2 regions of the Catenulispora subtropica genome follow, and region 1 is predicted to be linked to the other one. Evidence: riboswitches for the same ligand, from Rfam matches in the RefSeq annotation. Region 1 holds a riboswitch; the other holds the start of a gene.
What was found. Region 1 has a riboswitch for ZMP and ZTP ahead of glyA (serine hydroxymethyltransferase). Riboswitches for the same ligand answer to the same signal wherever they lie in the genome.

Region 1 (15,416 bases):
TCGGCGGTCGGCAGGCCCTCGACCGCGATCCGCGACGGGTCGCGGTCGATCAGCAGCACCTCGTGGCCGTTCTCCAGCAGCTCCTTGGCGATGGAGCTGCCGACGTTGCCCGCCCCGGCGATTGCGACGCGCATCAGGTGCTCGGTCCCTTCGCGAGAACTTCCTCGACCCGCGCCACGTCGCCGGGGGCCACCATGACCTGCACCAGGTCGCCGTCCTGCAGCACGGTGTCGGCGGCGGGCAGCACGCCCTCGCCGAGCCGGGTGAGGAACGCGACGCGGGCCTCCGCGGCCTCCTCCAGGCGGGCCACCCGGTGGCCCATCCAGCCCGGATCCACGTGCACCTCGATCAGCGCCACCTGGCCGCTGGGGTCGCGCCACAGCTCGGTGGAGCCGGCCGGCAGCAGCCGCCGCAGCATCTGGTCGGCGGTCCAGCGCACGGTGGCGACGGTGGGGATGCCCAGACGCTGGTATATCTCCGCGCGGCGCGGGTCGTAAATGCGCGCGCAGACGTTCTCGACACCGAAGTTCTCCCGCGCCACCCGCGCGGCGATGATGTTCGAGTTGTCGCCGCTGGAGACCGCGGCGAACGCGCCGGCCTCCGCGATCCCCGCCTCGGCGAGGGTGTCGCGGTCGAACCCGGTGCCGGTCACCCGGCGGCCCGCGAAGTGCGGGCTCAGCCTGCGGAAGGCTCCCGGGTCCTGATCGATGATCGCGACCGTGTGGCCGAGATCCTCCAGGCTGTGCGCCAGGGTGGACCCCACCCGGCCGCACCCCATGATGACGACGTGCACTTTGGCCCTCTCGGGAGACTTCGGACGATGAGACTTTCGATGTTCGTATCTCGACGGTACTACGGGGCGTGAGGACGTGTTCCCTCACCTTCCCCGGCCCGCTCCTAACGGGCTTCGGCCGGGGAATGCGTGGGGCCCACTCACACTCCCCGGCCTGCTTCTGGCGGGCTTCGGCCGGGGAATGCGTGGGGCACACGCACGCTCATCCGTGCACCCGTCTGTGCGTCGCACCGGCACCCCATAGGCTGGGACGCGTGAACCGACCAGCAGCTCGCCGCCGCCCCTCAGACGCCGATCCCGGCCGCCGCAACGCCGCCCAGAGCGGCCGTGGGGACCGCCCCGGCTCTCAAGGCCGGCCGGACCGGCGAGGCCGTCAGGAACGCTCCGAGCGCGTCGGTGACGCCGTCGGCACGCGGATCGAGGTCGAGGTCGGCCCGCCCGGGCACGGCGGCTTCTGTGTGGCCCGCCACGAGGGCCGTGCGGTATTCGTGCGGCATGCCCTGCCGGGCGAGCGGGTGATCGCCCTCGTGACCGAGGGGGACGCCAAGGACTCCTTCTGGCGTGCCGACGCAGTGGAGATCCTCGAGGCCTCTGAGGATCGTGTGGAGGCTCCCTGCCAGTACGCCGGGCCCGGACTGTGCGGCGGCTGCGACTGGCAGCACGTGGCCTACGAGGCTCAGCTGAGGCTCAAGGGGCAGGTGGTTGAGGAGCAACTGCGGCGCCTCGCGAAACTGGACCGCGAAGTGGTCGTCGAGGAGGTCGGCTCGCCGTTCGGCTGGCGGACCCGCGTGCAGTTCGCGGTGGATCCCCAGGGGCAGCTGGGTTTCCGCAAGCACCGGTCGCATGAGGTGGTGCCGGTGGAGGAGTGCGCCATCGCGTCCGCTGGAGTGGACGAGGTCGGAGCGCTCCAGCGGGACTGGCCGGGGATGGAGTCCGTTGAGGTGATCGCGGCCACGGGCTCGGCGGACCGGGCCCTTGTCGTGACACCTGCGCGCGGGGAGCAGATGCCTTATGTGGACGCGGACGTAAAGGTGTCCGTTCTCCGGGGCGTCTCCAGGAACACCCACATCTCCGGAGTGCAGCGCATCCATGGACGCCCCTATGTGCGCGAGGTAGCCGAGGGCCGTACGTGGCGGGTAAGCGGCAGCGGGTTCTGGCAGGTGCACCCCGCCGCGCCGGACGTGCTGACCGAGGCCGTCCTGGACTTCCTGGACCCGACACAAGGGGAGACCGCCCTGGACCTCTACAGCGGCGTCGGGTTGTTCACCGCGCCGCTGGCCGAGGCGGTCGGCGAGGACGGGTCCGTGCTGGCCGTGGAGCTGGACCGGCAGGCGGTGCGGGACGCCGCGCACAACCTCGGGTTCGAGGAGGACGTGGAGGAGAGCGGGGAGTTCCCGTGGGTGGATCTCGTAGAGGGCTCTGTGGACGAGGTTCTCGCGGACGACCGCTACGTGCCGGACAGCGCGGACGTCGTCGTGCTGGACCCGCCGCGGGCCGGGGCCGGACGTGAGGTGTGCACGCGGATCGCGGGCTTGAAGCCGCGCGCGGTGGCGTACGTGGCTTGTGACCCGGCGGCGCTGGCGCGGGACGTGGCGTACTTCGCGGAGGCCGGTTACGAGCTGACCGACCTGCGGGCGTTCGACCTGTTCCCGATGACCCGGCATGTGGAATGCGTGGCGCTCCTGGAACCCGCACAGCGATAGCATCTATACATCGCGACTGGCGCAGAACGCACGCTTTTCATAGGGATGGGTCCTTATGGGAGCGCGCGGAGGTGGAACCGACCACCAGGAAGCGTAGAGACAGAGCGGGCACCGTGCGCCTGGGTGTCCCTTCGGACGATGACGCCCGAGGAGGCATCACATGCACTCGCCCGCCATTCCCGAGCTTGCCAAGGAAGATCCGCAGATCGCCGGTCTCATCGAGGACGAGGCGCGCCGCCAGTACGAGAAGATCCGGATGATCGCGTCGGAGAACTACGTCTCCACCGCGGTCCTGGAGGCGTCCGGCACGGTTCTGACCAACAAGTACTCCGAGGGCTACGCCGGCCGCCGCTACTACGAGGGCCAGCAGTTCATCGACCCGATCGAGACCATCGCCATCGACCGGGCCAAGTCCCTGTTCGGCGTCGACCACGCGAACGTGCAGCCGTACTCCGGCTCCCCTGCGAACCTCGCGGTGTACCTGGCGTTCATGAAGCCCGGCGACACCTTCATGGGCGCCGGCCTGGCCGCGGGCGGCCACCTCACTCACGGTTCGCCGGTGTCGGTGAGCGGCAAGTGGTTCAACCCGGTGGCGTACGGCGTCTCCCGCGAGACCGGCATCGTCGACATGAACGACGTGCGCGACCTGGCCCTGAAGGAGCGCCCGAAGGTCATCTTCTGCGGCGGCACCGCGATCCCGCGCACCATCGACTACCCGGCCTTCGCCGAGATCGCCAAGGAGATCGGCGCCATCCTGGTCGCCGACATCGCCCACATCGCCGGCCTGATCGCCGGCGGCGCGCACCCCACCCCGGTCGGCTACGCGGACGTGATCACCACGACCACGCACAAGACCCTCCGTGGCCCCCGCGGCGCGATGATCATGACCACCGAGGAGTACGCCACCCCGATCGACAAGGCGGTCTTCCCCGGCCTCCAGGGCGGCCCCCACAACCACACCACCGCCGGCATCGCGGTGGCGCTGAAGGAAGCCGCGCAGCCCGAGTTCCGCACCTACGCGGCCACCGTCGTGGCCAACGCCAAGGCCCTGGCCGCCGGTCTCACCGAGCGCGGCTGGGACCTGGTCTCCGGCGGCACCGACAACCACCTGATCCTGGCCGACCTGACCCCCAAGGGCGTCACCGGCAAGGTCGCCGCCAAGGCCCTGGACGCCGCCGGCATCGAGCTGAACTACAACTCGGTCCCCTTCGACCCCCGCAAGCCCTTCGACCCCTCCGGCATCCGCCTGGGCTCCGCCGCCATCACCACCCGCGGCCTCCTCCCGGAGAACATGGCCCAGATCGCCGCGTGGATGGACGAGACCGTCCAGGCCGCCGCGAAGGGCGACACCGAGCAGTACGCGCGCATCGCGGGCGAGGTGCGGGAGCTGATGGAGCAGTACCCGATGCCCGGGTGGAACTAAGGGTTTTTGTACCTGAGGCGTAGGTACGCCGAAGAAGGAAGAACGTTGAAGGGGCGCTCCGTGTGGGGAGCGCCCCTTCAACGTCTTGGTGTCAGAGAGACAGCCCTCTCAGTGCCCCCGCCCCCGCGGCTTCAGCCGCACCCCGGGCAACGGCGGCGCGGGAATCCGCTCCTCTACCGTGTGCCCGGCGATGTCCGGGAAGCGCTCCTGGTCCCGCTTCTCCCAGCCCGCCCGGGCTTCCTCGATCTCCTCGTGGGAACCGCCGACGAAGTTCCACCACATGACGATGTCCTCGCGGAACGGTTCGCCGCCGAGGAGGATCACGTGGGCGCCGGTGCGGCTGGACAGGGTCAGTTCGCTGCGGCCCGTACCGAGGTAGAGGAGTGGGCCAGGTGGGAGGTCTGTGTCCGCGGCGGTGAGGTCGCCCTCGATGAGGAGGAGGGCGTGCTCGTGGTAGTGGGTCAAGGGGATGGTCACGTCCGCGCCCGGGTTCACCGTGAGGTCGGCGCCGAGCAGCGGTGAATACGTCGTCGCCGGGGAGGTGGCGGTGTCCAGAGTGCCCATGAAGACGATCGCGCGGAGGCCCGGGCGTTCGTAGAGCGGCAGGTCCCGGTGCTGCTCGAAGTGGGGCGCCGTGGCGCGGTGGCCGGCCGGGAGGGCGGTCCAGAGTTGGAGGCCGTGGCCGATCTGGCCGGGCGTGGTGCCGATCTCGGAGTGGGCGATGCCGTGGCCGGCGGTCATGAGGTTCAGCTGGCCGGGCCGCACCACGACGTCGGAGCCCACGCTGTCGCGGTGGCGGATCTCACCCTGGAAGGGCCAGGTCACGGTCTGCAGGCCGATGTGGGGGTGCGGGTTGACGTGCATCGGGGTGTCATGGGGGCCGAAATGGTCCAGGAAGCACCAGGCGCCCACGGTGGGCAGCACCCGCTGCGGCAGGGTGCGCATCACGTGGACGCCGCGGACGCCCCCCAGGGGGACGTCGCGGGCCTCGTACAGCTCGGCGACCGGGCCCGGGTCGCCCTTGGCGGGGCAGTCCTGCTCGGCGGGGTTGGCGTCGAGGTTGCTCATCGTCGGTGCGGCCTCTCAGCGGCCGGCCGGGTCCGCCGGGTCCGCCGCCTGGGAGTCCGGCCAGCGGACGTGCTCCTCGTACTCCGGGTGCTTGCGCAGGTAGGCGCTGATGAAAGGGCAGATCGGGACGATGGTCTCGCCCCGCTCCACGGTCGTGTCCAGGGCCCGCCGGGCCAGCACCGTGCCGAGTCCCTTGCCGCCGAACTCGTCGGCGATCTCTGTGTGCACGAAGATCGTCGCGCCGCCCCGGCGGCGGTAGGCGGCGAAGCCCGCGAGGCGGCCGCCGTACCAGACCTCGAAACGGTCTTCGAGTTCGTTGTCGACGACCTCTGTCTTGGTGGGCTCTTCAGTCATATGGCCGATGGTAATGCGGAGGTCAGGGCTGCGCCCGACGAGCTTCCCGGCGCTCCAGTGCCTCCCGGGCGACGGCCGCGGAGTCGACCAGGTGCAGGGCCTCGTCGTCAGCGCGCAGGGTCTTGATGCGGCCCGGCTCCGACCACGGCGTCTCGAAGCGGACCGTGACCCGCCCCAGGCCAGCGCCCTGGACCCAGCCGGGGCCGAACTCGTCGTGGTCGACGTCCTGGCCGGGGAGGAAGCGGCGCTCGGCGCGCGCCGCGTCGACCGCGCCGCGGGTGCCCGGGGGCAGGGGGCCGAACTGGCGGGGGGAGCGCTCGCCTTCGACCGTGAGGACTGGCGTGGCTATGTGGGCGGGGTCCGCCGGGTCGGGGCCGGGACCGGGGTCGGAGGCGTCGCCGGCGCCCTCCGCGGAACCGAGCCCGGAGGCCGAGTCGGCGACGGCGTCTGTGTCTGTGGCTGTGTCTGTGGCTGTGTCTGTGTCTGCGTTCGTTTCCGCGTCGTCGTCCGCCCACATCTCCGGGTCGAGGTCGTCCTCGTCGAGCAGGTCCTCCTCGACCGCGGCGAACAGGTCCAGCTGCGCCCACTCGGCCAGCGAGCTGAGCCCCACGCCGAGCAGGCGGACCCCCGGCACGGCCTGCGTCGCGGCCGCGACCGCGCCGGGCAGCATGCGATGCGTGGCGGCGCGGATGACCGCCGGGTCGTCCGTGGGACCGGCCGTTGTTTCGGAGCGGGACACCGTGGTGAAGTCGTGGCCGCGGACCTTGATGCTGATCGTCCGTCCGGAGCGACCGGCCTGGCGCAGCCGCGAGCTGAGCCGGGTGACCAGCCGGTCCATCTCGGCGGTGATGGTGGCCGGGTCCAGCAGGTCCTCGGCGAAGGTGTCCTCGACGCTGACCGACTTCAGCTCCCGGTCCGGTGAGACGTCCCGGTCGTCCAGGCCGCGGGCGATGGCGTAGAGGGAGGCGCCGTAGCTCGTGCCGAGCACCGCGACGAGTTCCTGGCGGGTCAGCGTCCGCAGCTCGGCGACGGTGGTGGCGCCGATCTTGCGCAGCCGCTCGGCGGTGGCCGGGCCGACGCCCCACAGCGCGCGCACCGGCAGCGGGTCCAGCCAGGCCTGTTCGGCGCCGGGTTCGACCACGACCAGGCCGTCCGGCTTCTCGGCGTCCGAGGCGATCTTGGCGACCAGTTTGGACGACGCGGCGCCCACCGACGCGGTCAGGCCGGTCGCGTCCTTGATCCGGGCCCGGAGGCCGCCGGCGATCTCCCGCGCCCGCCGCGCCCCGGCCTCGGGCCCGGCCGTGTCCCCGGGCTCGAACAGATGCGACACGTCGAGGAACGCCTCGTCCAGGCTCAGCGGCTCGACGAGCGGCGAGAGGTCGTGCATCAGGCCCATGACGATCTCGCTGTAGGCCTGGTACGCGCCGAAGCGGGGGATCAGATACGCGGCGTTCGGCGCCCGGCGGCGGGCGATCCCGGTGGCCAGGGCGGAGTGCACGCCGAAGGCGCGCGCCTCGTAGGACGCGGTCGACACCACGCCGCGCACGCCGACGCCGCCGACGATCACCGGCTTGCCGCGCAGGCTCGGCTTGTGCAGCTGCTCCACCGACGCGTAGAACGCGTCCAGGTCGACGTGGAGGATGGAGGGCACGCTGCGCACGTGTTCCATGGTGCACCGGGACACTGACAGGTGCTGGCAGGATTGGCCGCGCCCACCTGCGCGGGGCCCGGCGGCGGCGTCTCGGGCACGGTGCGGCTCGCCTTCCGCCCCCGCGCCGCACGCCGCAGTCCCGCCTTCCGCCCCGCGCTGCACGCCGCGCCCCGCGAGACACTCCGGCCCCCGCCGATCCGGTCCACTACGCTGGCTCCGAGCGCCGATCACCGTCGTGTTCGACCGCCGCCCGACCGGGGCCCGACTGCCGACGGACCGGGGCCCGACCGGGGCCCGACCGGCCCGACCGCCGACCGACCGCCGCCCGCCTGCCGTTCGACCGCCCGACCGGCAGCCAGCCGACCCGCAGGAGTGCACCGCCCATGGCCGACAGCGCCGCCAGCGCCACCGCCCCCAGCCCCGCCACCCGGCGCGCGCAGGCCCGGACCGCGGTCCTGTGGACGGCGCTGCGCACCGTGCTCGACGCCGACGGCCCCCGCGACGTGCTGGACGTCGGCGGCGGCACCGGCGGCTTCGCGGTCCCGATGGCCGAGCTGGGCCACCGGGTGACCGTCGTGGACCCGAGTCCGGACGCCCTGGCCGCGCTGGAGCGCCGGGCCTCCGAGGCCGGTGTCCCGAAGGAGGCGCTGCGGGCCGTACAGGGTGACCTCGCCGGGCTGCTGGAGCAGGTCGAGCCGGGCAGCGTGGACCTGGTGCTGTGCCACGGCGTGCTGGAGATGACCGACGACCCGGCGGCGGGCCTGCGCGCGGTCGCCGAGGTGCTGCGGCCCGGCGGTGTGGTCAGCGTGCTGGCCGCCAACCGGACGGCCGCGGTGGTGGCCCGCGCACTGGGCGGGCACTTCGCCGAGGCGCGGCGGGCGCTGTCCGACCCCAGCGGGCGGTTCGGGGCCCAGGACCCGCTGGCCGCGCGCTTCTCCGAGGACGAGCTCACCGTGCTGCTGCGCGGAGCGGGGCTGGCGGTGGAGACGGTGCACGGGGTGCGGGTGTTCACGGACCTCGTGCCGGGGGCGCTGGTGGACGCCGAACCCCACGGAGCGGCGGATCTGGCGGCCCTGGAGGCGGCGGTCGCGGACCGGCCGGAGTTCCGGGCGGTGGCGGGGCGGCTGCACCTGCTGGCCCGCAAGGGCGGCGCGGGCGGCGCGGGCGGTGCGGCCGGCGCGGACGAATAGCGCGGGCGATTCGGGCGACCGGCCGAAGCGACCAAGTGCGGCGGCCCGAGGCCGTCCCAGGAGTCTCTGCCGACTCTGGTGTCCCCGGAGTCGCTCTTGAGAGTCACTTGAGCCTGTTTGGGCGCATTTGCAGGCATTCCACGCGGGCGGTCGAGCATCGCTCGGCCCCCTCCCCGAGCGCGCCCTGAGCGTTTGGGCAAGGATTTGGTAATGCCGTTCCCCGCCTCGGGGCGAACCTTTCCGCCCTACGGAGCGTTCTTGTAAGAGAGGGACCTCCAAGCGGAGATCAACGCATGCGTAGCCCAGCGCATACGCGGGCATCGTTCGGATGAAGGGGTCTTCGGATCGGTCCTGCGGGAGCTTTCATAGATCCCGGGGTCTGCCTATTCTTAGAACAGTCACCGCCTATGTGTGGCTGTGGACGCTGGGAGGATTCGCCAAGTGCCGCTGTCTGAACACGAGCAGCGCCTGCTGGAGCAGATGGAGCGCGCGCTGCACGCGGAGGACCCGAAGTTCGCCTCCGCGCTGCAGGGAGCGGACCTGCGCGCACTGTTCCGACGCCGTGCCCTCCTGGCTGTGGCCGGGTTCGTGGTCGGCCTCGGCATGCTGGTGGCCGGCGTGGTCATCTCCCTGATCGTGCTGAGCGTCGCCGGCTTCGTCGTGATGCTGGGCTGCGCCTGGCTGGCCTACGCGAGCTGGCGCCGGATCCCCGCCCCCGGCGAGATCGTGCCGGTGGCCCGGCGCAAGGTCCGGGCCGCGGCCGGCAAGGCCGGGCGGGCGCCCACGATGCGGCGGTTCGAGGAACGGTGGCAGCGGCGCAGGGACGAGGGGAACCTCTAGGCCCCGCAGCCCCCCCGGGACAGAGAGACGGAAAACCGCTGGTCCGACGTCGTCGAGCGTCGAACCAGCGGTTTTTCTTGCCTGTCTTGCTCTCAAGGCCCGTGAGCCCTCACCGTGGAGGACGAAGGCCGGGCTCCGCTGCGGGGGCCCGGCCTTCGCGCCGCGTTCCGCGGTCACCGCCGTGGCTTCCGCCCTTCGCCGGCCCGGCCCTCCGGCCGCGTCCCCGCACCGGACATTCGGGACCGCAGCTGCGTCCCGGTCCCCTGCAGCCGCTCGTACACGCGGCCGGTCAGGTCCTCGCGGCGTTCCCGCAAGGCGGCCAGCGCCGACGGCGGCAGCACCGTGGCGCGCAGGCGCGTGCGGCGCGAGACCGGCTCGGCCAGCCCGGCGCGGATGACCTTGACGTCGTCCATCAGGTTCCGCGTCGGCGCCGCGCCGCCGAGGCTGGGGCGGCGGAGGGTCCTGGCGTAGTTCGCGCGCTCGGCCAGGCCGGTGACGCGGTCCATGGCCTCCTGGGCCGGGCGGGACAGGTGCGCCTGCTTGGTGATGCGGCGGGCGCTCTGGCGGGGGGTCTCCGACGAGGGCCAGGAGTAGCCCAGGTCGGTGGCGCTGTCGCGGAGTTCGGCCCAGGCCGCCAGGATCCGGAGGCGTTCGGGGTCGGATTCCGGGCGGCGCGACGACGGGGCGTCGGCGGACTGCCAGTCGAGCTTCTCGTCGTCCTCGGGGTCCGGCTTGTCGGCGCCCCGTTTGGCGCCGCGCCGGGAGGTGGCGCGGCCGGAGGCCACCTTGCCGCGGGTGCGGCGGCGGACCTTGCGCATCACCATCGGGATGCAGGCCAGCAGGAGCAGGACCAGCAGGATGAAGCGCAGGGCGATCGCGTAGCCGGAGCCACCGAACAGCCAGTACTGCAGGAAGCGGGGGACCGAGCCGAACCAGCCGAGCCAGCTGAACTTCTCCTTGGGCGCGGCCACCGTGCCGTCGGAGGTGTCGTTGCAGCCGCCGGCCTTGCGGACGTTGATCGGGCAGTTGTTGTCGTTCGTGGCGCCCGCGTTCGCGGAGGAGGACGTGGTCGGCGCCGTGGTCGGCGTCGAGGTGGCGCTGGGCACCACCGTGTTGTACTGCGGGACGCGGCCGTGGCCGGCGCTGAGGGCGATGTTGTCGATGCCCACCGTCGGCTCGAAGCGGAGCCAGCCGATGCCGTCGAAGTAGAGCTCCGGCCAGGAGTGGTAGTCGTGCGTCCGGACCTCGTAGGTTCCGTCGCCCTTGGGGGACGCGCCGGGGGTGAAGCCCAGCGCCACGCGGGCCGGGATACCCAGGGAGCGGGCCATGGCGACCATCGTCTCGGCGTAGTACTGGCAGTAGCCCTGCTTGTACTTCAGCAGGTAGTCCATGGCCTCGGCGCCGGTCTTGTCGGACGGGACGTCCAGGTTGTAGGTGTAGCCGTTGCCCTTCTGGAAGTAGTTCTGGATCAGGATCGCCTTGTCGACCGGGTTGGTCTTGTCCTTGGTGACGGTCGCGGCGAGGTCGATGACGTCCTGGGGCACGCCGCTGGTCTCCAGGTCCCGGGTCATGCCGAGCGCCGCGACCTCGTCGCGGGTGGGGATCTTGGCGGCGGCCAGGACGGCCGGGGACAGCGCGTCCGGCGACATGTCGTAGGCGACGGCGTCGTACTGCAGGCCCGCGTCGATGCTGCCCGGGCCCAGGGCCGCCAGGCTCTCCTCGTCGATGTTGAAGCCGGTCGCCGGCGGGTGGAGCGACTGAGTCGGGTACGGCAGCGGCAGGGCGTTGTTGCCGCCCTTGTGGTCCTCCGTGGCCACCGGGGACTTGATGGTCACGTGGACGTTGATCAGCTTCGGCGCCGGCGCGTCGGCGGGATAGCCCGGCACCGAGCCGGAGATCTCCCCGTTCGGACCGAAGGCTCGCAGGCCCGCCTGCGCGTTCGGGATGAACGCCTCGCCCTTCACCTTGGCCTGGAAGATGTCGGCGGTCTGGAACCGCAGGTACGTCGCCTTGTTCGCCGTGTAGGTCAGGACCACTTCGTCGGACGTCGACTTCAGGTTCGCGTGCAGGTCCAGCTTCTGGCTGAAGTGGCCGCCGCTGCTCTTGTGGCCGCCCGGGCCGCCGCCCCCGCCGCTGTTCGGGCCGATGCCGAACAGGCCGCCGCTGACCGTGGGCAGGAGCACCGGCGCCAGCACCGCCAGCACCAGGGCCAGCGTGGTGATCTGGTGGCCGGTGGCGGCGATCGGGCCGGTGTCGACCTTGGCCTTGGCCGCCGGGCTCGGCCGCCCGTCGGCCCCGGTGCGGCGGCTGCCGGCGTGCACCAGCGGCCGCCCCCAGCGCCCCAGCCGGTCCCGGCCCTCGGCCGACAGCAGCGCCGTGTAGCCCGCGGCGGCCAGGCCGAACGCGAACCAGTCGTAGCCGCCGCCGCTGCGGGTGGCCGGGACCAGGTACAGCGCCAGCAGCGGCAGGCCGGCCAGCGGCGCGGCCGCGTAGGTCGCGGCCAGAGCGTCCACCAGCACCGCCAGCGCGCTCAGCGACAGCAGCAGGATCGCGGCGATGCCGGTGGTGGCCTCGCCGCCGACGTAGGTGTTGCGGATGTCGTGCGCGCCGGCCGAGTACAGGTCCCCGAGCTTGTGGAACACCGCCAAGGTGGGCAGCACGCCGCCGAACGCCTCGTCGTGGGCCAGCAGCACCATGGCGTACCAGAACACGACCGCCGCCTGCGCGGCCACGACCAGCGGCCGCGGCCGGATCAGCCGGCGGAACAGCTCGCCGGCCGCGGTGGAGACGGCCACCGCCAGCACGATGGGCCAGATCCAGGTGCCCGGGGCCAGCAGCCGCAGCAGCCCGGCGGAGGTGAGCAGCAGCGCGACCGCCGCCGCGATGCCAATGCGCGCGCGGCCCGTCATCGGATGCCCCCTGTGTCAGTCCCCGTACCCCGTCGGGCGGTCATCGCGCCGCCCCCAGTTCTGTCGCGGCCGGTTCGGCGGCACCGGCGGCCCGGGCCGTCCCGACCGTCCCGATCATCCCGGACCCGCGCCGCGCCGCCTGCTCCCACAGGTCCGGCACCCGGTCGCCGGGCTCCACCTCCACCACCCGCCAGCCGCCGACCCGCAGCACCTGCGCCGAGCCCTGGAACCGGGCCTGCGCGGCGGCCAGCGGACGCCCGCCGAGCCAGGAGGCGGTGTCCATCGCGAACGCCACGCCCGAGGTCGTGGAGTGCCGCACCCGCGCCAGCTCCGAGGCGTCGTCGCCGCTCAGATCGCCGAGGACGGCGATCACCAGGCTGTCGCCGCCGCCCTGGCGCAGCATCGCGTTGGCGCCGGACAGGGTGGCGGCGTTGCTCATCTCCACCACGGCCAGCGCGTCCAGCAGCATGCCCTCGAAGTCCAGGCCGATCGCCGAGGAGTCGTGCGCGGCGGCGGTCACCGCCTGGCCGGTCTCGGTCAGCAGCCGCACCGCGTAGCCGTGCCGGGCCATGTGGATCGCGATCGAGGCGGCCGCCGAGACCGCCCACTCGAAGGACGAGGCCGGGCCGTCGCCGCGGTGCGCGATGGCCCGGGTGTCCAGCAGGATCGTCGCCCGGCTCTGCCACACCTGCTCCTCGCGCCGCACCATCAGCTCGCCGGTGCGCGCGGTCGAGCGCCAGTGCACCCGCCGCAGGTCGTCGCCGTGCCGGTACTCGCGGGTGCCGATGTCGTCCTCACCGGCGGCCGCCACCGAGGTCGCGTGCCCCTCGCCGCGGCCGCTCCAGGCCTGCCCCACCGGGGCGTTCGGCAGCAGGTGCACCTGCGGGGTCACGGTCAGCGCGTGCTGCGCCGAGAACGAGCGGGACAGCTCCACCAGGCCGAACGGGTCGGCCAGGCGCAGCGCCAGCGGCCCCAGCAGGTAGCGGCCGCGCACGTCCGAGCGCACCCGGTAGACCACCCGGCGCCGGCCGTGCGGCTCCACCTTGTTCAGCACGAACCTGGGCCGCGAGCCGAGCACGTACGGCACCCGGTCCTCGACCAGCAGCGTGCCGGAGGGCAGCCGGGAGACGTTCTCCAGCCGCAGGTGCACGCGCGCCTCCTGGCCGACCCCGACCCGGGCCGGCTCCAGCGCGCGCCGGCACGACACCCGGTAGCGAGTGCGCGCCAGCACCATGATCGAGATCAGCGGCAGCATCGCCAGCATCGCGCCGACCCGCAGCAGCACCTTGTAGTCGAACAGCATGCCGCAGGCCATCGCGGCCAGGCCGGCGGCCAGGAACGAGCGGCCGCGGGTGGTCAGCCCGGCCAGCCGCCCGCCGCGGCCGTCGGAGCTCTCCGTGTTCTGATTCTGTTGGGCGGACACCGGTGCCCTCCTGCCCTCGTCGTGGGTCCGTGGGACCGGCTAGCGGCGCAGATGCGCCGCGCCGCCGAGGCTCGGCACCGGGACCGAGCTCACGAGCCCGGCCACCACCTGCTCGGTGGTGCGGCGGCTGATCTGGGTCTCGGCGGTCGGCAGCAGCCGGTGCGCCAGGACCGAGACCGCCAGCTGCTGCACGTCGTCCGGGAGCACGAAGTCCCGGCCGTCCATGGCCGCCGTCGCGCGCGCCGCCCGGACCAGCTGCAGCGTGGCCCGGGGAGAGGCGCCCAGGCGCAGCTCCGGCGAGCTGCGGGAGGCGTTCACCAGGTCGATCGCGTAGCGCCGGACCTCGTCCGAGACGTGGATCCGCCGCACCGCCTCGATCAGCCGCGCCACCTCGGCGGCGTCCGCCACCGGGCGCAGCTCGTCCAGCGGGGAGACCTGGCCGTGGGTGTCCAGCATCCGCAGCTCGGCCGCGGGGGAGGGGTAGCCCACCGAGATGCGGGCCATGAACCGGTCCCGCTGCGCCTCCGGCAGCGGGTAGGTGCCCTCCATCTCGATCGGGTTCTGGGTGGCCACCACCATGAACGGCGCCTCCAGGTGGAACGTGGTGCCGTCCACCGTCACCTGCCGCTCCTCCATCGACTCCAGCAGCGCCGACTGGGTCTTGGGCGAGGCCCGGTTGATCTCGTCGCCGACCACGAAGTTGGCGAAGATCGCGCCCGGCTTGAACTCGAACTCCTTGCGCTGCTGGTCGAAGATCGACACCCCGGTGATGTCCGAGGGCAGCAGGTCCGGCGTGAACTGGATGCGCCGCACGGTGCAGTCGATGGACTTGGCCAGCGCCTTGGCCAGCATGGTCTTGCCGACGCCGGGCACGTCCTCGAGCAGCAGGTGGCCCTCGGCGAGCAGCACCGTGACCGCCAGCTTCACGACTTCGGGCTTGCCCTCGATGACCGTCTCCACCGCGGCCCGGATCCGGCCCGTGGTGTCGGCCAGGCGTTCCAGGTCCACCCCGCCGACCGCGGCCCCGGGGCGCGCCGCGAGACCCGCGGCGCCCGGGGCGCCGGCGTCCCCGCTGTATCCCAGCTCGCTGTTGCCGACCGTCACAGGATCCTCCCACTGTTCGCTCGGTCGCGCGGTGTTCGCGCGGCCGCCCCGCATGGCCACGGCGCTCGGGTAGCACCCCGCGGTCGTCCGGCCCCCGCCGTCCGTGTCTGCACGTCCGGCTGCCCTGTTCTCCTCCTGTTCGCGGCGTATGCGCCCACGAGAAAACACAGTGCACCTCAGATCTTCGCTCACCCCGGGGCTCTTAGGGCAAGAGGTCCGGCGAAATAGTTGCCCCTCTGGTCTGGACCACGGCCGGAGAGAGGGTTCCTCTCTACACAACACCACCGCGTCCCGATCGGTTCGACAACCCGTTCGGGGCAATCCCCGATCGGCCCGCGTGGTCACTGTGACCTGCTGAGACTCGGCGTTCTGGGGTTGCCCGTGAGGTTTGGTGGAGTACAGTGGGGGGAAGTGGAGCGGGACCGGTCCGATCCGGACTACCGCGCAATGCGCAGATTTTTTACGGACCCGCCAGCTGGGGCTGGACGCCGGCCGGCCGCCCCCGGCGGGCAGGGAGAGGAGGCGTGGGTGTTCCTCGGGACCTACACGCCCTCCCTGGACGACAAGGGCCGGCTGATCCTGCCCGCGCGGTTCCGCGAGGAACTGGCCGCCGGGCTGGTCGTCACCAAGGGGCAGGAACGCTGTCTGGCGGTGTGGACCGCTGCCGGGTTCGCCGAGCTCACCGAGCAGATGCGCAGCGCCAACCGGCCCGGCTCGCCGGAGGCGGTCATAGGCCGCTCGTCCCGGGACTACCACCGGGTGTTCTTCGCCAGTGCCTACGACTGCGCGCCGGACGCGCAGGGCCGGATCGTCATCCCGCCGCCGCTGCGCCAGTACGCGGGGCTGACCCGGGAGTGCGTGGTGATCGGCGCCGACACCCGGCTGGAGGTCTGGGACGCTGCGGCGTGGGCCGACTACCTGGCCGAGGCGGAGTCGGCGTACTCCGCGACGGGAACGG
Region 2 (15,416 bases), on a different contig from region 1:
GGCGGTCGCGACGAAGGTGAGTTCGAACCCGGACGCGTACGTCTACCTCGCCGAGTCCATCCGCGCGTGGCCGGACCAGCGAGAGCTGGCCGCGGTGATCGGCAAGGCCGGCTGGCGGCGGGTCGCGCACCGTAACCTGACTGGGGGAATCGTCGCATTGCATCGCGGGATCAAGGAAGACTGAGCCTGTGAAGGCTCGAATAAGGCGGGCGACGGGGCTCGCCGCGGCGGTGCTCATGCTGGCATCGGCCGCGGCTTGCTCGGGAGACGGCTCGAAGAAGCCGGGGCAGGGCGGAGGCGGTCCCGGCGGTTCCCAGGCGAGCAGCGGCGTCCCCGGAGGCGCGGCGGACAACGGCGCGCCGGCTCTGGCCGGTGCGTTCAGCGTGAAGGCCGAGAACGCCAAGCCGGGCACGCCGGCGTGGAAGAACGGCATCGACAGCGGCGAGGACCACGGCATCGAGGGCTACGCCGACCAGGTGGCGGTGACGTCGGGCCAGTCGTTCAAGCTCTACGTGAACACCGTCGCGCAGCAATTCACCGCGACCGCGTTCCGTATCGGGTACTACAACGGCGCGCAGGGCCGCGAGGTGTGGAAGTCCGCGCCGACGCCCGGCGCGGTCCAGCCGGGCGCCACGGTCAAGCCCCAGGTGAACACCGTCACCACGGCCTGGCAGCCGTCGCTGACCGTGTCGACCGCCGGCTGGCCGGAGGGCGCGTACCTGATCCGCCTGGACCCGGTGGACGCGAAGGGCAAGGCCGGGACCAAGGGATCGCGGTTCGTCCCGATCACCGTCAAGTCGACGTCCACCGCCGGCAAGGTGGTGCTGATCAACGCGGTCACCACGTGGCAGGCCTACAACGAGTACGGCGGCTACGACCTCTACAGCGGCGGTCCGAAGAACGACTACGCGCACCGGGCGCGCATCGTCTCCTACGACCGGCCCTACGACTCCACCGGTGCCGACCGCTTCCAGACCTACGAGCAGTCCTCGATCGTCTTCGCTGAGAAGCTCGCCTCGGAGCACGACCTCCAGCTCGCCTACGCGACCGACCTGGACCTGCACGAGAACCCGGGGCTGTTCCAGGGCGCCCGCGCCATCATCACCCTCGGGCACGACGAGTACTGGTCGGCGCAGATGCGCGACACTGTGACCAAGGCGCGGGACGCCGGGACCAACATCGCCTTCCTCGGCGCGAACGCGGTGTTCCGGCACATCCGGTTCCAGGACTCGCCGCTCGGCAAGGACCGCGTCCAGGTCGACTACAAGGACGCGGCCGAGGACCCGATCCACGTCACCGATCCGGCGGAGTCCACGCAGGACTGGCGGTACCCGCCGCAGCCGCGGCCGGAGAACGTCCTGACCGGGGTGCTCTACGAGTGCAACCCGGCCAACGCCGACCTCGTCGTCTACGACCCCGGCTCCTGGCTGCTGGCCGGCACCGACGCCAAGGCCGGGCAGGCCTTCAAGGGGCTGGTGGGCGTCGAGTACGACCGGGTCGTCTCCGACAGCAGCACGCCGCACCCGATCCAGGCCATCTCGCACTCGCCGATCACCTGCCGCAAGACCAAGTCCTACGCCGACGCCGCGTACTACACCGTGCCCTCCGGCGCCGGCGTGTTCTCGACCGGCACCATGCGCTGGAACTGCGCGCTCGTGGACGGCGGCTGCACGGACAAGATGGACGGCCCGGCGCACGCCTTCGCGCAGAAGGTCACCGCCACCATGCTGCTGGCGTTCGCCGCCGGACCGGCCGGCAAGGACCATCCGGCCCAAGACAACACCACGCGACTCAAGCCCGCTCCCAGTGAAGGCGGGCAGGCACCGTAGGTTTGAATATCGGGGGCTCTAGAATCGGCCGTGTGACCGCCGAAACTGCTTCCACCGCCCCGGCCGAGGCTGTGCCCTCGGAAAACGTCGCCGACGTCATCGTGGTCGGTGCCGGGCCCTCGGGCTCGGCGACCGCCTACCACCTGGCCAGCGCCGGACTGGACGTGCTGCTCCTGGAGAAGGCCCGGTTCCCGCGCGAGAAGATCTGCGGCGACGGCCTCACGCCGCGCGCCGTGAAGCAGCTGGTGCGGATGGGCGTGGACACCTCCGAGGAGGCCGGCTGGCTGCACAACAAGGGCCTGCGGATCATCGGCGGCGGCATGCGGCTGGAGCTGGCGTGGCCGGACCTGGCCGCGTACCCGAACTACGGCCTGGTGCGGCCGCGCGCCGACTTCGACCAGATCCTGGCCCGGCAGGCCGAGAAGTCCGGGGCCCGGCTCCGGGAGGGCACCAACGTCACCGGCCCGATCGTGGACCCGCGCAGCAACCGGGTGATCGGCGTGACGGCGCGCGTCACCGACGCCGACGGCGGCAAGCGCGAGACCGCCTACCACGCGCCGCTGGTGGTGGCCGCGGACGGCAACTCGACCCGGCTGTCCATCGCGCTGGGTCTGCACAAGCGCGACGACCGCCCGATGGGCGTGGCGTACCGCACGTACTACAAGTCGCCGCGCACCAACGACGACTACCTGGAGTCGTGGCTGGAGCTGTGGGACGGCGAGCGGCTGCTGCCGGGCTACGGCTGGGTGTTCGGCATGGGCGACGGCACCTCCAACGTCGGCCTGGGCATCCTGAACACCACCAAGTCGTTCCGCAACGTGAAGTACCCCGACCTGCTGCGCTCCTGGCTGAAGAACACGCCCGAGGAGTGGGGCTTCAACGAGGAGAACCGCACCGAGCCGATCCGCGGCGCCGCGCTGCCGATGGGCTTCAACCGTCAGCCGCACTACACCCGCGGCGTGCTCCTGGTCGGCGACGCCGGCGGCATGGTGAACCCGTTCAACGGCGAGGGCATCGCCTACGCCATGGAATCGGGGGAACTGGCTGCCGACGTGATCGCCCAGGCCCTGGCCCGCCCGGCCGGCCTCGAGCGTGAGCGCGCGCTGTCCGCGTACCCGCGCGCCCTGAAGGACACCTACGGCGGCTACTACACCCTGGGCCGCCTGTTCGTGAAGCTGATCGGCAACCCGAAGGTGATGAGCCTGGCCACCCAGCGCGGCCTGTCCCACCCGATGCTGATGCGCTTCACGCTGAAGATGCTGGCGAACCTGACCGACCCCAAGGGCGGCGACTCCATGGACCGCATCATCAACGCGATGGCGAAGATCGCCCCGGACGCCTGAGTCCTGATTTACAGTGGGTGTCGGGCCGTGACTGGCGCTGAGGTGGGGTACCACCGGGGAGCGGCCTGACACCTCGTCTTCTGCCGTGCGCCTGGGCGATTCGTCACATCGACGCCCGGGAGGCGCGCCCATGTCTGCTGGAATCCCCTCTGCTCTGCTCATGGACGGCACGGCGGTCGCCCGCCGCATCGTGGAGCAGGCGGCTGCGGACGCCGCCGCGCTGAAGGCCCAGGCCGGCGTGACGCCGTGTCTGGCGACGGTTCTGGTCGGCTCGGACCCGGCCTCGGTGACCTACGTCCGGATGAAGCAGAACCGCAGTGCGAAAGCGGGGATCGGCTCGCGGCACGTGGAACTGCCGGAGACGGCCACCACCGCGGAACTGGTCGCGACACTGACCGGCCTGTCACAGGACCCGGAAGTGCACGGCATCCTGCTCCAGCACCCGGTCCCGCCGCACATCGACGAGCGCGCCGCCTTCGAGGCCATCGCCCCGGAGAAGGACGTGGACGGCGTGACCATGCACTCCTTCGCCGCGATGGCGTTCGGCGAGCCCGGCTTCGCCTCCGCCACCCCCGGCGGGATCCTGCGGCTGCTGGACGCGTACTCGGTCGACCTCGCCGGCCGCCACGCCGTGATCGTGGGCCGCAGCCCGATCCTCGGCAAACCGGTCGGCATGCTGCTGCTGGCCCGCGACGCCACGGTGACCTACTGCCACTCGAAGACTGCGGATCTGGCCGCCCTCACGCGCCGAGCCGACATCCTCGTCGCCGCGGTCGGCAGGCCGCGGTTCCTGACCGGGGACGCCGTCAAGGCGGGCGCGGTCGTCATCGACGCCGGATACAACCCGGGCAACGTCGGCGACGTGGACTTCCCCTCGGCCGCCGAGAAAGCGAGCCTGATCACGCCGGTGCCCGGCGGCGTCGGGCCGATGACGATCGCGGTGCTGCTGGAGCAGACGGTGGCGGCGGCCCGGTGGCAGGTCGCGCGGGGTTAGCGCGGCGGCGGCAGCGCTCCGGCGCGGCGACTGAATCAAGGTACTTCGACTCTACGCGGCGCGGTCCATCCCGCATCCCAGGGCCGCGCCGACCGATCGGCTCACGTGCCGGCCGAAACCACCGCCACGCCCTCCATCGTCCCCAGGAACACCTTGTCCCCGACGACGGTCGGCGTGGCGAAGTGCGGCAACGCGCCGACGCTGACCCGCGCGGTCGTCGCGCCGGTGGCGGGATCGAGCGCGAGCAGTACGCCGTCGTCCCCATCGGTGACCCAGAGGCGGCCGTCGTCGAGGACCGGCTGGCCGTTCGCCTTCGCCGCGTGCCACAAGGCCGTCGGCTGGGTGCCGCTGATCCGGAACGCGCGCGTGCCGTCCGCGCACGGCAGGTACACGACGTCCCCGGCGGACGCCGCCTGGCCGAACGCGGCGCAGGCGGGGAAGGCGGTCGCGGTCGTGAGGTGGTTCGGGTCCAGCAGGTATCCCTGGCCTGATTTGCCCGCGATGATCACGTGGCCGGCGGCCAGGAGCGGGTTCATCGAGCCCAGATCCGCGTCGTTCGCGTTGTCGGAGGCCCAGGAGGCCGGGGCGAACAGGTCGACGCGTTTGGCGTTCTCGTCCAGGGCGACCACGGAGTCGGTGCCGTCGAAGGGGTCGCCGGCCTTGTCGGCGTTGCCGTTGCCGATGGAGAAGTACAGGCGGTCCGGTCCGGCCGCCGGTCGGCCCGGCGCCCACATGCCGCCGCGGCCGGAGGTCGAGGCCTCGAACCACTGCACGGATCCCGAGGCGGTGTCGACGGATGCGACCGCGCCGGTGTAGTCGCCGCAGTCGCCGGCCAGGCCGCCGAAGACCGCGAACACGTGTCCGTGCCACAGGGTCAGGGCCGGCCGTTGCTGCAGGAAGTCGCGGTCGCCGAAAGGCGGGTCGACCTCCACGTGCGAGACGACGTGGCCGTCGGCCGCCGCGAGGCCGTAGAGCACATGGTGGGCGGTCGCGTCCTCGGCGACCACATAGACAAGACGGGAAGCGGGATCGTAGACCGGTGCGCCGGTGATCCCGAGGGGAACGATGTTCCCGCATCCGTGGGGCCGGAAGGGCTCGGCCAAGTGCTTGCTCCACTTCACCGATCCGTCCGTCGGTGAGAGGGCGTAGACCGTGTTGTTCTCCGTCGCGGCGAAGACGCCGTCGCCGCTGTCGGCCGGCATTCCGTAGACGGGACCGTCGAGTGTGACCTTCGACACCGTCGTGGAGCCGGGGCCGGGTGTCGAGACCGCGGGCTTCGGCGTCGGCCCGGCGTCGCTCTTCGAGCATCCCGCTGCCGCGAACAGGGCCAGGGCCGCCAGGGCGCCGGCGAGCCGGGCGACGGACACGCCGTTGTGTCGTCGGCCTCGTGCGAGTCTCATCCGTCTCACGCGTCCAGTGTGCCCGCGCGCCGTCCGCTACGAGCCCCGCTTCACCGCTTCGCTCAGCCGGGCCGCGGCCTCGACCACCGACTGCGCGTGCAGGCGCCCCGGCTGGCGGGTGAGACGCTCGATCGGGCCGGACACCGACACCGCGGCGATGACCCGGTTGTTGGGGCCGCGCACCGGCGCCGAGACCGAGGCCACACCCTGCTCGCGCTCGGCGACCGACTGGGACCAGCCGCGACGCCGCACACCGGCCAGCGTCGTGGCGGTGAACCGGGCGCCCTGCAGGCCGCGGTGCAGCCGGTCCGGCTCCTCCCAGGCCAGCAGGATCTGCGCGGCCGAGCCGGCGGTCATCGGCAGTGCCGAGCCGATCGGCACGGTGTCGCGCAACCCTGACATGCGCTCCGCGGCCGCGACGCACACCCGCAGGTCGCCCTGGCGCCGGTAGAGCTGCGCGGACTCGCCGGTGTGGTCGCGCAGCGCGGCCAGCACCGGCCCGGCCGCGGCCAGCAGCCGGTCCTCGCCGGCCGCCGAGGCCAGTTCCTGCAACCGGGGGCCGAGGATGAAACGGCCCTGCATGTCCCGGGATACGAGACGGTGGTGTTCGAGCGCGACCGCCAGGCGGTGCGCGGTCGGGCGCGCCAAACCCGTGGCGGTGACCAGGCCGGCCAGGGTTGTGGGGCCCGCCTCCAGGGCGCTCAGTACGACGGCGGCCTTGTCCAGGACGCCGACTCCGCTAGAGTTGTCCATAGACCGAATTCTGCCGTCTCAGATCCCGAGACGCAAGGCGTGCGGACCGGAAAGATCGACAGGCCGCGCCGGCGGAGGGCGACAGATGCGAACAAGTGGGAAGACAGGAGCGACGATGCCCCACACCCTGGCCGAGAAGGTGTGGGCGGACCATGTGGTCCGCTCGGCCGAAGGCGAGCCCGACCTGCTCTACATCGACCTGCACCTGCTGCACGAGGTGACCTCGCCGCAGGCCTTCGACGGCCTGCGGGCGGCCGGCCGCCAGGTGCGGCGCCCCGAGCTCACCATCGCCACCGAGGACCACAACACCCCCACCCTCGACATCGACAAGCCGATCGCCGACCCGGTCTCCCGGCTGCAGATCGAGACGCTGCGCAAGAACTGCGCCGACTTCGGCGTGCGCATCCACCCGCTCGGCGACGCCGAGCAGGGCATCGTGCACGTGGTGGGCCCGCAGCTGGGCCTGACCCAGCCCGGGATGACCGTGGTCTGCGGCGACTCCCACACCTCCACCCACGGCGCGTTCGGCGCGCTGGCCTTCGGCATCGGCACCAGCGAGGTCGAGCACGTGCTGGCCACCCAGACGCTGCCGCTGAAGCCGTTCAAGACGATGGCGGTCACGGTCACCGGGGAACTGGCCGAGGGCGTCACCGCCAAGGACGTCGTGCTCGCCGTCATCGCGCGCATCGGTACCGGCGGCGGGCAGGGCTACGTCCTGGAGTACCGCGGCGAGGCCATCGAGAAACTGTCGATGGAAGGCCGGATGACGATCTGCAACATGTCCATCGAGGCCGGTGCCCGTGCCGGGATGATCGCCCCGGACGAGACCACCTTCGCGTACCTGAAGGGCCGCGCGCACGCGCCGTCCGGCGCCGACTGGGACGCCGCCGTCGCGTACTGGCGCACGCTGCGCACGGACGAGGGCGCGACCTTCGACGCCGAGGTGGTCATCGACGGCGACGCCCTGACGCCGTACGTCACCTGGGGCACGAATCCGGGCCAGGGCCTGCCGCTGGCGGCGTCGGTCCCGGACCCGGAGACCGACTTCGAGGCCGAGGTGGACAAGGTCGCCGCGCGCAAGGCGCTGGAGTACATGGGCCTGGAGGCCGGTACGCCGCTGCGCGACATCAAGGTGGACACGGTCTTCCTGGGTTCGTGCACCAACGGCCGGCTGGAGGACCTGCGCGCCGCGGCCGCCGTCGTCAAGGGCCGCAAGGTCGCCGACGGCGTCCGGATGCTGGTCGTGCCGGGCTCGGCGCGGGTCCGGCTGGAGGCCGAGGCCGAAGGGCTGCACGAGGTGTTCCTGGAAGCCGGCGCCGAATGGCGGTTCGCGGGCTGCTCCATGTGCCTGGGCATGAACCCGGACCAGCTGGCGCCCGGCGAGCGCTCGGCTTCCACCTCCAACCGCAACTTCGAGGGCCGCCAGGGCAAGGGCGGCCGCACGCACCTGGTGTCGCCGCTGGTCGCCGCCGCCACCGCGATCAGGGGGACGCTGTCGTCCCCGTCGGACCTGGCTGCTTAGGAGAGACCAGAGATCATGGAGAAGTTCACGACGCACACCGGGCGCGCGCTGCCGCTGCGCCGTTCCAACGTCGACACCGACCAGATCATCCCGGCGGTGTACCTCAAGCGCATCACCCGCAGCGGTTTCGAGGACGGGCTGTTCGCCGCCTGGCGCGCCGATCCGGAGTTCATCCTGAACCAGGAGCAGTACCAGGGGGTGTCGATCCTGGTGGCCGGCCCCGACTTCGGGACCGGGTCGTCGCGCGAGCACGCCGTGTGGGCGCTGAAGGACTACGGGTTCAAGGTGGTCCTGTCGGCGCGGTTCGCCGACATCTTCCGCGGCAACTCCGCCAAGGACGGGCTGCTGACCGCGGTGCTGGACCAGGACGAGATCGAGCTGCTGTGGAAGTTGCTGGAGAACCACCCCGAGGCGGAGGTGACGGTCGATCTCGAGGCGCGCGAAGTGCGCGTCGAGGGGCACGTGTTCACCTTCGAGGTGGACGACTACACGCGCTGGCGGTTGCTGGAGGGGCTGGACGACATCAGCCTGACGCTGCGGCACGCTGAGGCGATCGACGAGTTCGAGGCCGAGCGGCCGGCGTTCAAGCCGCGGACGCTGCCCGCCGCGGCCTGAGTCTGCTTGATCAGTTTTTTCCCGGGCGGGGCCCGGGGGCACTATTGGTGAATGCCATCGGATCTGCCCCCGCGGCCCCGCCCTTCGCGTTACGCGGCGTTCGCCGCGCGCCTGAAGGACGCCCACAAGGCATTGGGCGATCCGCGGATCCCGGCGCAGCGCCGGGCCGAACTCACCAAGCGGGTGCTCGCCATCACCGCTTTGGCACGCCACGACGTGACGATCGCGGCACACCGGCTGGAAGCTTTCTTCAACGAGTTGTCGGTGCTCGTCCCCGGGGCCGTTTCAGCCCCCGCAGACACCCCTTCTGGGAAAAACACTGCGACACAAGGGTGATTTAACCCCTAGGTATTTGATTCGCCCTCTGGCGCCCCCATACGGTGCGATTGGTTCTGATACGGAGCAAGCTTGCGACGTACGGCCGAAATCAGGCTCAAGACGTACCAACAGCCCCAAGGGTAGGTAGACATGAACAAGGCCCAGCTGATCGAGGCCGTCTCCGACAAGCTCGGTGCGAGCAAGAAGGATGCCGGGGACGCCGTCGACGCGGTGCTGGACGCGATCGTGGCGTCGGTCGCCTCGGGGACCAAGGTCTCCATCACCGGCTTCGGCTCCTTCGAGAAGGTCAAGCGTCCGGCTCGCACCGCCCGCAACCCGCGCACCGGCGAGTCGGTGAAGGTCAAGGCGTCCTCGGCGCCGAAGTTCAAGGCCGGCCAGGGCTTCAAGGACATCGTCAACGGCGAGAAGAAGGCGCCGGCGGCGGCCAAGGCCACCGCGAAGAAGGCGGCGACCGCGAAGAAGGCGGCTCCGGCGAAGAAGGCGGCCACCAAGGTCACCGCCGCCAAGAAGACTGTGACGAAGGCGGCCGCGAAGAAGGCGGCCCCGGCGAAGAAGACGGCCACCAAGGCCACCGCCGCCAAGAAGACCGTGGCGAAGAAGGCGACTCCGGCGAAGAAGGCCGCGCCCGCCAAGAAGGCCGCCGCGAAGAAGGCGACCGTCGTGAAGGCGGCGGCGAAGAAGGCGGCGACCGCGAAGAAGGCGCCGGCCAAGAAGGCGGCGCCGGCGAAGAAGGCGGCGGCTCGGCCGGTCGCCAAGAAGGTCGCCAAGGCGCCGGCGAAGAAGTCCGCGCCGGCCAAGCGAACCACCGCGAAGAAGGCGCCCGCCAAGAAGACCGCGGCGAAGCGCTGACCGACACGAGTGGTCGTCCGTGATGGATCAGTGAGGTGGTCCGTGGCGGAAGGGTGAGTGAAACGGTGCTTCGGTGACGCGAAGCATCGGTGCGAGGCGGTGTCCCGGGTGACCGGGGCACCGCCTCGTGCGTTGCGGCTTGTTTGTGGGGCGTTGCGCTTCCCGGCCCGGCCCGGCCCGGCCCGGCCCGGCCAGGTCGCGGTCGTGGTCGCGGCCGAGACGGCCGGCTACGGCAGCGGCAGCGGCAGCGTCACCAGCGTCAGCGCGACGATCCGCCCCGCGTCGTCCCGGCGCATCTTCACGCGCTGGCCCAGGCGCAGCAGCCGGAGCCCGCCGGCGTCGAAGGCGGCGGTGTCGAAGGCGAGTTCGGTGCCGTCGTCGAGCAGCACCGTGCCGCTGCGGGTGGCCGGATCGAAAACCCGAGCGGTGCCTTGGACCTCTGTGCGCGTCACGGACCGTTTATACACCGGAAGCCGCCCGATTTCCCGCGGCCCAGACCGCCGCGGTGGCCGGACCGACGCCCAGGCGGAGCGCGTCGACGAGGTCGGCGGGAGTGTCGACGTCGCGTCGCAGCGAACTGATGTCCGTCCCGGGGAGCTCCACCGCTCCGCTGGCGGTGTGGGCGGCGCGCGACGGGCCGCCGAAACGGGGGTCCAGATCCGTGCCGGGCGGCGCGAAAAGCATGGTGGTGCCGATGTCGTGCGCGTCGGCGATGAAATGGCGCTTGTCGCCGGCGACGCGCGCCAGAGCGATATCCAGTTCGGCACCGCGCAATGCCGGAAGATCCGCCGCCGAGGCGGCGACGCCGATTCCGTCGCCGTGGATTCGGCGGGCGGTTCCGGCACCGAAGGCGAATGCGGCGTTCAATCCGGCGTCCGGCGCGTCCGGCACGATCTTCGCGCCCAGGGCGCCGAGGACGGCGGCGGCCGTGGGATCGTCGGTCACCACCAGGACGCCGGCGACCCGGGTGGCGGACAGGGCGGCGGTGACGGCGTCGGTGGCGAACGCCAGGGCCAGTCGTTCCCGGAGCTCCGGCGGCACGTCCGCACCGATGAGGCGGCTCTTGGCTCGCCCCAGCCGTTTCACCGGAACCACCAGGCACCAGGGTGTCTCGTCGGAAGGGGCTGACCGGGGCATGCCTTGATCCTGTCATGCCGGGGCGCGGACCCCGCTACTTGTTCCGACGCCCCGCACTCGGGAACACTTGGGGGATGCCCTCCACCACCCCCTACCGGCCGCCCAGGAAGCAAGGCCCGGCGTTCCGCTTCATCGCCGTGGTCATGGTGCCGCTGCTGAGGCTGCTGATGAAGCGGGACTGGCGCGGCGGCGAGAACATCCCGAAGACCGGCGGAGTGGTCATCGCGGCCAACCATCTGTCGCACGTCGACGCGCTGGCGTTCGGGCACTTCGTCTACGGCAACGGGCGGATCCCGCGGTTCCTGGCCAAGTCCGGGGTGTTCAAGAACAAGTTCGTCGGGAGCGTCCTGCGGGCGGCCCAGCAGATCCCGGTCTACCGGGACACCGCCGACGCGGCGAACGCCCTGCGGGACGCGATCGCCGCGGTGGAGGCCGGCGAGGCGGTGACGGTGTACCCGGAGGGCACCATCACCCGCGATCCCGGCCTGTGGCCGATGGCGGCGAAGAGCGGTGCCGCGCGGATCGCGCTGACCACCGGCTGTCCGGTGATCCCGGTGGCGCAGTGGGGGCCGCAGGAGATCCTCGCCTACACCGAGAGGCGGCCGCACCTGCTGCCGCGGAAGCGGATGGTGATTCTGGCCGGGCCTCCGGTGGACCTGGACGATCTGCGGGCGCTGCCGACGACCCCGGAGACCGTGAAGGCGGCCACCGACCGCATCATGGACGCGATCACCGAGCTGCTGGCGAAGCTGCGCGGCGAGGAGCCGCCGGCGGTGCGGTTCGTGCCGGAGAACGGCGACGGGAGCCGCTTCGGCGGGGGCGGCGGAAACGGTACCGGCCGCCGGAACGACGACGGCGCGGCGGTCGTTGAAAGCGGCGCCGGGGCCGACGGGGCCGGCGAGGACGAGATCGGAAAGCAGGTCGACACCGCATGAGGCGTTGCGCCGTCTTCGGCACCGGGATGTGGGGCACGGCGATGAGCATCGTCCTGGCCGACGCCGGCAACGAGATCGTGATGGTCGGCCGGCGGCCGGACCAGATCGCCGCCGTCAACGCCGCCCACGAGAACCCCGACTACTTCCCGGGCGTCCGGCTGCCCGAGGCGGTGCGGGCCACCACGGATCCGGCCGAGGCGCTGGCCGGGGCCGAGTTCGCGTTTCTGAGCGTGCCGGCCCAGACCCTGCGCCAGAACCTCACGGCCTGGAGCGACCGGATCGGCCCGGACACGGTGCTGGTGTCGCTGATGAAGGGCCTGGAGGTCGGGACCGCCAAGCGCATGAGCGAGGTGATCCGCGAGGTGACCGGCTTCGGGCGGGAGCGCGTCGCGGTGCTGTCCGGACCGAACCTGTCGCCGGAGATCGCCCGCCGCCAGCCCGCCGCCTCCGTGGTCGCCAGCCGGGACGAGGACGTGGCGCTGCGGCTGCAGGCCGCGACGAACGGGCCGTACTTCCGGACCTACACCGGCTCCGACGTGACCGGCGTCGAGCTCGGCGGCGTGGTGAAGAACGTCATCGGCCTCGCGGTCGGCATCGCCGACGGCATGGGCTTCGGCGACAACACCAAGGCCACGCTGATCACCCGCGGCCTGGCCGAGACCGCGCGGCTGGGCGCGGCCCTGGGCGCCGACCCGTACACCTTCGCCGGCCTGGCCGGCATGGGCGACCTGGTCGCCACCTGCGCCTCGCCGCTGTCCCGGAACCGGATGTTCGGCGTGTATCTGGGCCGCGGCCTGACGCTGGAGCAGGCGCAGGCCGAGGTGAAGCAGACCGCCGAGGGCGTGAAGTCCTGCGAGGCGGTGCTGGAGCTGGCCGACCGGCACGGCGTCGAGATGCCGATCGCCGAGACGGTGGTGGCGATCGTGCACGACGGCCGCTCGCCCGGCGAGATGCTCAAGGAGCTGATGACCCGGCCGCTGAAGGCCGAGCGGCACGGGCACTGAGGGAGGGGGCCGCGTCCGCGACGGCACCGGCGTCGGCGGTGTCCGGCCGCGTGCGCTGCGCCCAGCGCGTGACCGGCGGCCCCAGCAGTCCGGCCGCCGCGAACCCGGCCCCGAGGACGAACCACCCGGGGCCGCCGAATCCCAGGACCAGCGCGGTCAGCAGCGCCGGGCCGACCGCCGCGGCGGCGTCGAGGCCGAGCAGGTTCAAGCCCTGATACTCGCCCTGCGCGTGGGCGGGGGAGAGACCGAAACTCAACGAGAACCCCGCCGCCAGCGCCCACACACTGGCGGCGCAGATGATCGCCGCGCCGAAAAGGAGCACGGCCGCCTGCGCCCAGCGCGGACCCTCGGCGCTCACGGCGAGCACGGCGCAGCCGGCCGCCACCGCCAGCCCCGAGGTCCGCAGGGCCCGGCCGCCCTGCGCGACGGTCTCGGTCCGGCGCCCGACCGGCTGCATCAGCAGCACGCCGACCACGAAGAACATCCCGAACACCACGGCGGCCATCGTGCGCGGCACCTGCGTGCGCGTCGTGATCCACAGCGGGATCACCAGCGCGACGACCACAGCCTGCAGGCTCAGCAAGCCGTTCAGACCCGCGAAGGCCGCGTAGGGCCGGTCCGCGAGCGCCGCGAACCGGCGGCTCCCCGCCGGCCGGGGTATCGGCGGATACTCCGGCACCCGCAGCAGCAACAGGGCGCAGACCACATAGCTGGCGGCGTTCGCCAGGATCAGCGTCACGTAGGCGGCGCGTGTGCCGATCTGGATGGCGATCCCGGCCACCGGCGTCCCCAGCACCACCGCGACGCTCACGAAGGAGCGCAGCTTGGCCCGGAACAAGGCCGGGCGCTCGCCGCCGACCCGGCCGATCAGCGCGCCCCGGGCGGCGTTGTTCGCGGCGTCCGCGACCTTGTCCAGCGCCGTGACCGTCGTGAACATCCACCACGAGTGCACGAACACGAAAGCCGCCATCGTGCCGGTCTGCACGCCCAGGGTGACCAGCTGCACCATCCGCGGCCCGACCCGGTCGGCCAGCATCCCGGCGGGCACCGAGCCCAGCAGGCCGGCCGTGCCCGCGATCGTGAGACCGGTGCCGACCTGCCGCGCCGGGATCCCCACGATCAGCGTGAAGTACAGCGCCGACACGGCCACGAACATCCCGGTCCCCAGCCGGTTCACGAAGCTCGACGCCACCAGGGCCCGCTGCGGTCCGGGCTCCGGCGACACCCGGGCCCACCAGGCGCGAAGGCCCGCCCGCACCGCCCCACCCCTGGAGATCATGGTCCGGACCCTACTCCGACTTCGGTAGTGTCTGGTCTCATGACTGATCAGAAGCGGATCCGGGTGGCCGTCGTCTTCGGCGGGCGGTCCAGCGAGCACGCCATCTCCTGCGTCACCGCCGGGTCCGTTCTGGACGCGCTGCGCAACGGGCCGGAGCCGGACCGCTACGAGATCCTGCCGATCGGCATCGCCGCCGACGGGCGGTGGGTGCTGGCCGAGGCGGCCGACGGCTCCGGGCCGGTCCTGGCGATCGCCGACGGCAGACTGCCGGAGATCGGGCTGCCGGCCTCGGCCGAGCGCGCGAACCTGGTCACCATGGCCGGTGACCCGACCGCGCGCGAGCTGACCGTGCACGAGCCCGGCTCGGTGCCGAAGTCGCTCGGCGAGGTGGACGTCGTGCTGCCGCTGCTGCACGGCCCCTACGGCGAGGACGGCACCCTGCAGGGCCTGCTGGAGCTGTCCGGCATCCCCTACGTCGGCTCCGGGGTGCTGGCGTCGGCCGTCTCCATGGACAAGGAGTTCATGAAGCGGCTGCTGACCCAGGCCGGGTTCGAGGTCGGCCCGTACGAGGTCGTGCGTCCCCGGGACTGGGCCACCGAGGAGGGCCGGGCCGCGGTGCGGCTGGCCGTCGAAGAGCTCGGATACCCGGTGTTCGTGAAGCCGGCGCGGGCCGGGTCCTCGATGGGCATCACCAAGGTGGACGCGCCCGAGGGCCTGGACACCGCCGTCGAGACGGCCCGCCGCCACGACCCGAAGGTGCTCGTGGAGGCGGCGGTGCCGGGCCGGGAGATCGAGTGCGGGGTGCTGGAGGGCGAGGGGCCGCTGGACCGCCCCGAGGCCTCGCTGCCGGCCGAGCTGCGGGTCACCGGGTCGCACGCCTTCTACGACTTCGAGGCCAAGTACCTGGACGGCACCACCGAGGTCGACATCCCGGCGCGGCTGAGCCCGGAGGAGATCGCGGACATCCGCGAGCAGGCGGTCGGTGTCTTCGAGACGCTGGGCTGCGAGGGCCTGGCGCGGGTGGACTTCTTCTACCAGGAGTCGGCGGACGGCGGTCCGGGACGGTTCATCGTCAACGAGATCAACACCATGCCGGGCTTCACGCCGACGTCGATGTTCCCGCAGATGTGGCTGGCGGCGGGGCTGACGTACCCGGCGCTGATCGCGCGGCTGATCGACTCGGCGCTGCGGCGGCCGACCGGGCTGCGGTAGCGGGCCCCGCTCCTCGGCGCGGCTCCCGGCCCGCTACTCGGCCGGGTCGTCGACGAACTCGCCGTCCTTGTTCGGGACGGTCTTCACGATCGCCGGCGCGAGGTCGATGAGGGCGTTGGAGGCGGACTGCTTCTGGGCGAGGCTGTCGAAGGGCACTGTCACCTCCACGTAGACCGCCCGGTCCGTGGTGGTGTAGGTGACGGAG

Region 2: linked by a shared signal. The riboswitch ahead of ABD466_RS20590 (bifunctional 5,10-methylenetetrahydrofolate dehydrogenase/5,10-methenyltetrahydrofolate cyclohydrolase) and the one ahead of glyA (serine hydroxymethyltransferase) in region 1 are both predicted to bind ZMP and ZTP.

Annotation. Positions count from the first base shown of each region.
Region 1 is NZ_BAAAQM010000002.1:176,596-192,011, forward strand. It holds gene ABD466_RS02990 (potassium channel family protein) at 1-134, opposite strand, end outside; gene ABD466_RS02995 (potassium channel family protein) at 134-793, opposite strand; gene ABD466_RS03000 (class I SAM-dependent RNA methyltransferase) at 1,048-2,496, shown strand; ZMP/ZTP riboswitch at 2,499-2,628, shown strand; gene glyA (serine hydroxymethyltransferase) at 2,657-3,919, shown strand; gene ABD466_RS03010 (pirin family protein) at 4,028-4,987, opposite strand; gene ABD466_RS03015 (GNAT family N-acetyltransferase) at 5,003-5,341, opposite strand; gene ABD466_RS03020 (DNA polymerase IV) at 5,364-7,001, opposite strand; gene ABD466_RS03025 (methyltransferase) at 7,376-8,182, shown strand; gene ABD466_RS03030 (DUF3040 domain-containing protein) at 8,624-9,022, shown strand; gene ABD466_RS03035 (transglutaminase TgpA family protein) at 9,196-11,931, opposite strand; gene ABD466_RS03040 (DUF58 domain-containing protein) at 11,972-13,354, opposite strand; gene ABD466_RS03045 (AAA family ATPase) at 13,394-14,458, opposite strand; gene mraZ (division/cell wall cluster transcriptional repressor MraZ) at 14,987-15,416, shown strand, end outside.
Region 2 is NZ_BAAAQM010000023.1:15,312-30,727, forward strand. It holds gene ABD466_RS20575 (demethylmenaquinone methyltransferase) at 1-184, shown strand, start outside; gene ABD466_RS20580 (N,N-dimethylformamidase beta subunit family domain-containing protein) at 189-1,829, shown strand; gene ABD466_RS20585 (geranylgeranyl reductase family protein) at 1,862-3,172, shown strand; ZMP/ZTP riboswitch at 3,190-3,276, shown strand; gene ABD466_RS20590 (bifunctional 5,10-methylenetetrahydrofolate dehydrogenase/5,10-methenyltetrahydrofolate cyclohydrolase) at 3,303-4,166, shown strand; gene ABD466_RS20595 (outer membrane protein assembly factor BamB family protein) at 4,268-5,566, opposite strand; gene ABD466_RS20600 (IclR family transcriptional regulator) at 5,603-6,319, opposite strand; gene leuC (3-isopropylmalate dehydratase large subunit) at 6,435-7,841, shown strand; gene leuD (3-isopropylmalate dehydratase small subunit) at 7,857-8,456, shown strand; gene ABD466_RS20615 (SCO5555 family protein) at 8,508-8,792, shown strand; gene ABD466_RS20620 (HU family DNA-binding protein) at 8,925-9,644, shown strand; gene ABD466_RS20625 (hypothetical protein) at 9,872-10,096, opposite strand; gene cofC (2-phospho-L-lactate guanylyltransferase) at 10,104-10,781, opposite strand; gene ABD466_RS20635 (lysophospholipid acyltransferase family protein) at 10,856-11,716, shown strand; gene ABD466_RS20640 (NAD(P)H-dependent glycerol-3-phosphate dehydrogenase) at 11,713-12,720, shown strand; gene ABD466_RS20645 (MFS transporter) at 12,671-13,999, opposite strand; gene ABD466_RS20650 (D-alanine--D-alanine ligase family protein) at 14,039-15,211, shown strand; gene ABD466_RS20655 (DUF3515 family protein) at 15,245-15,416, opposite strand, start outside.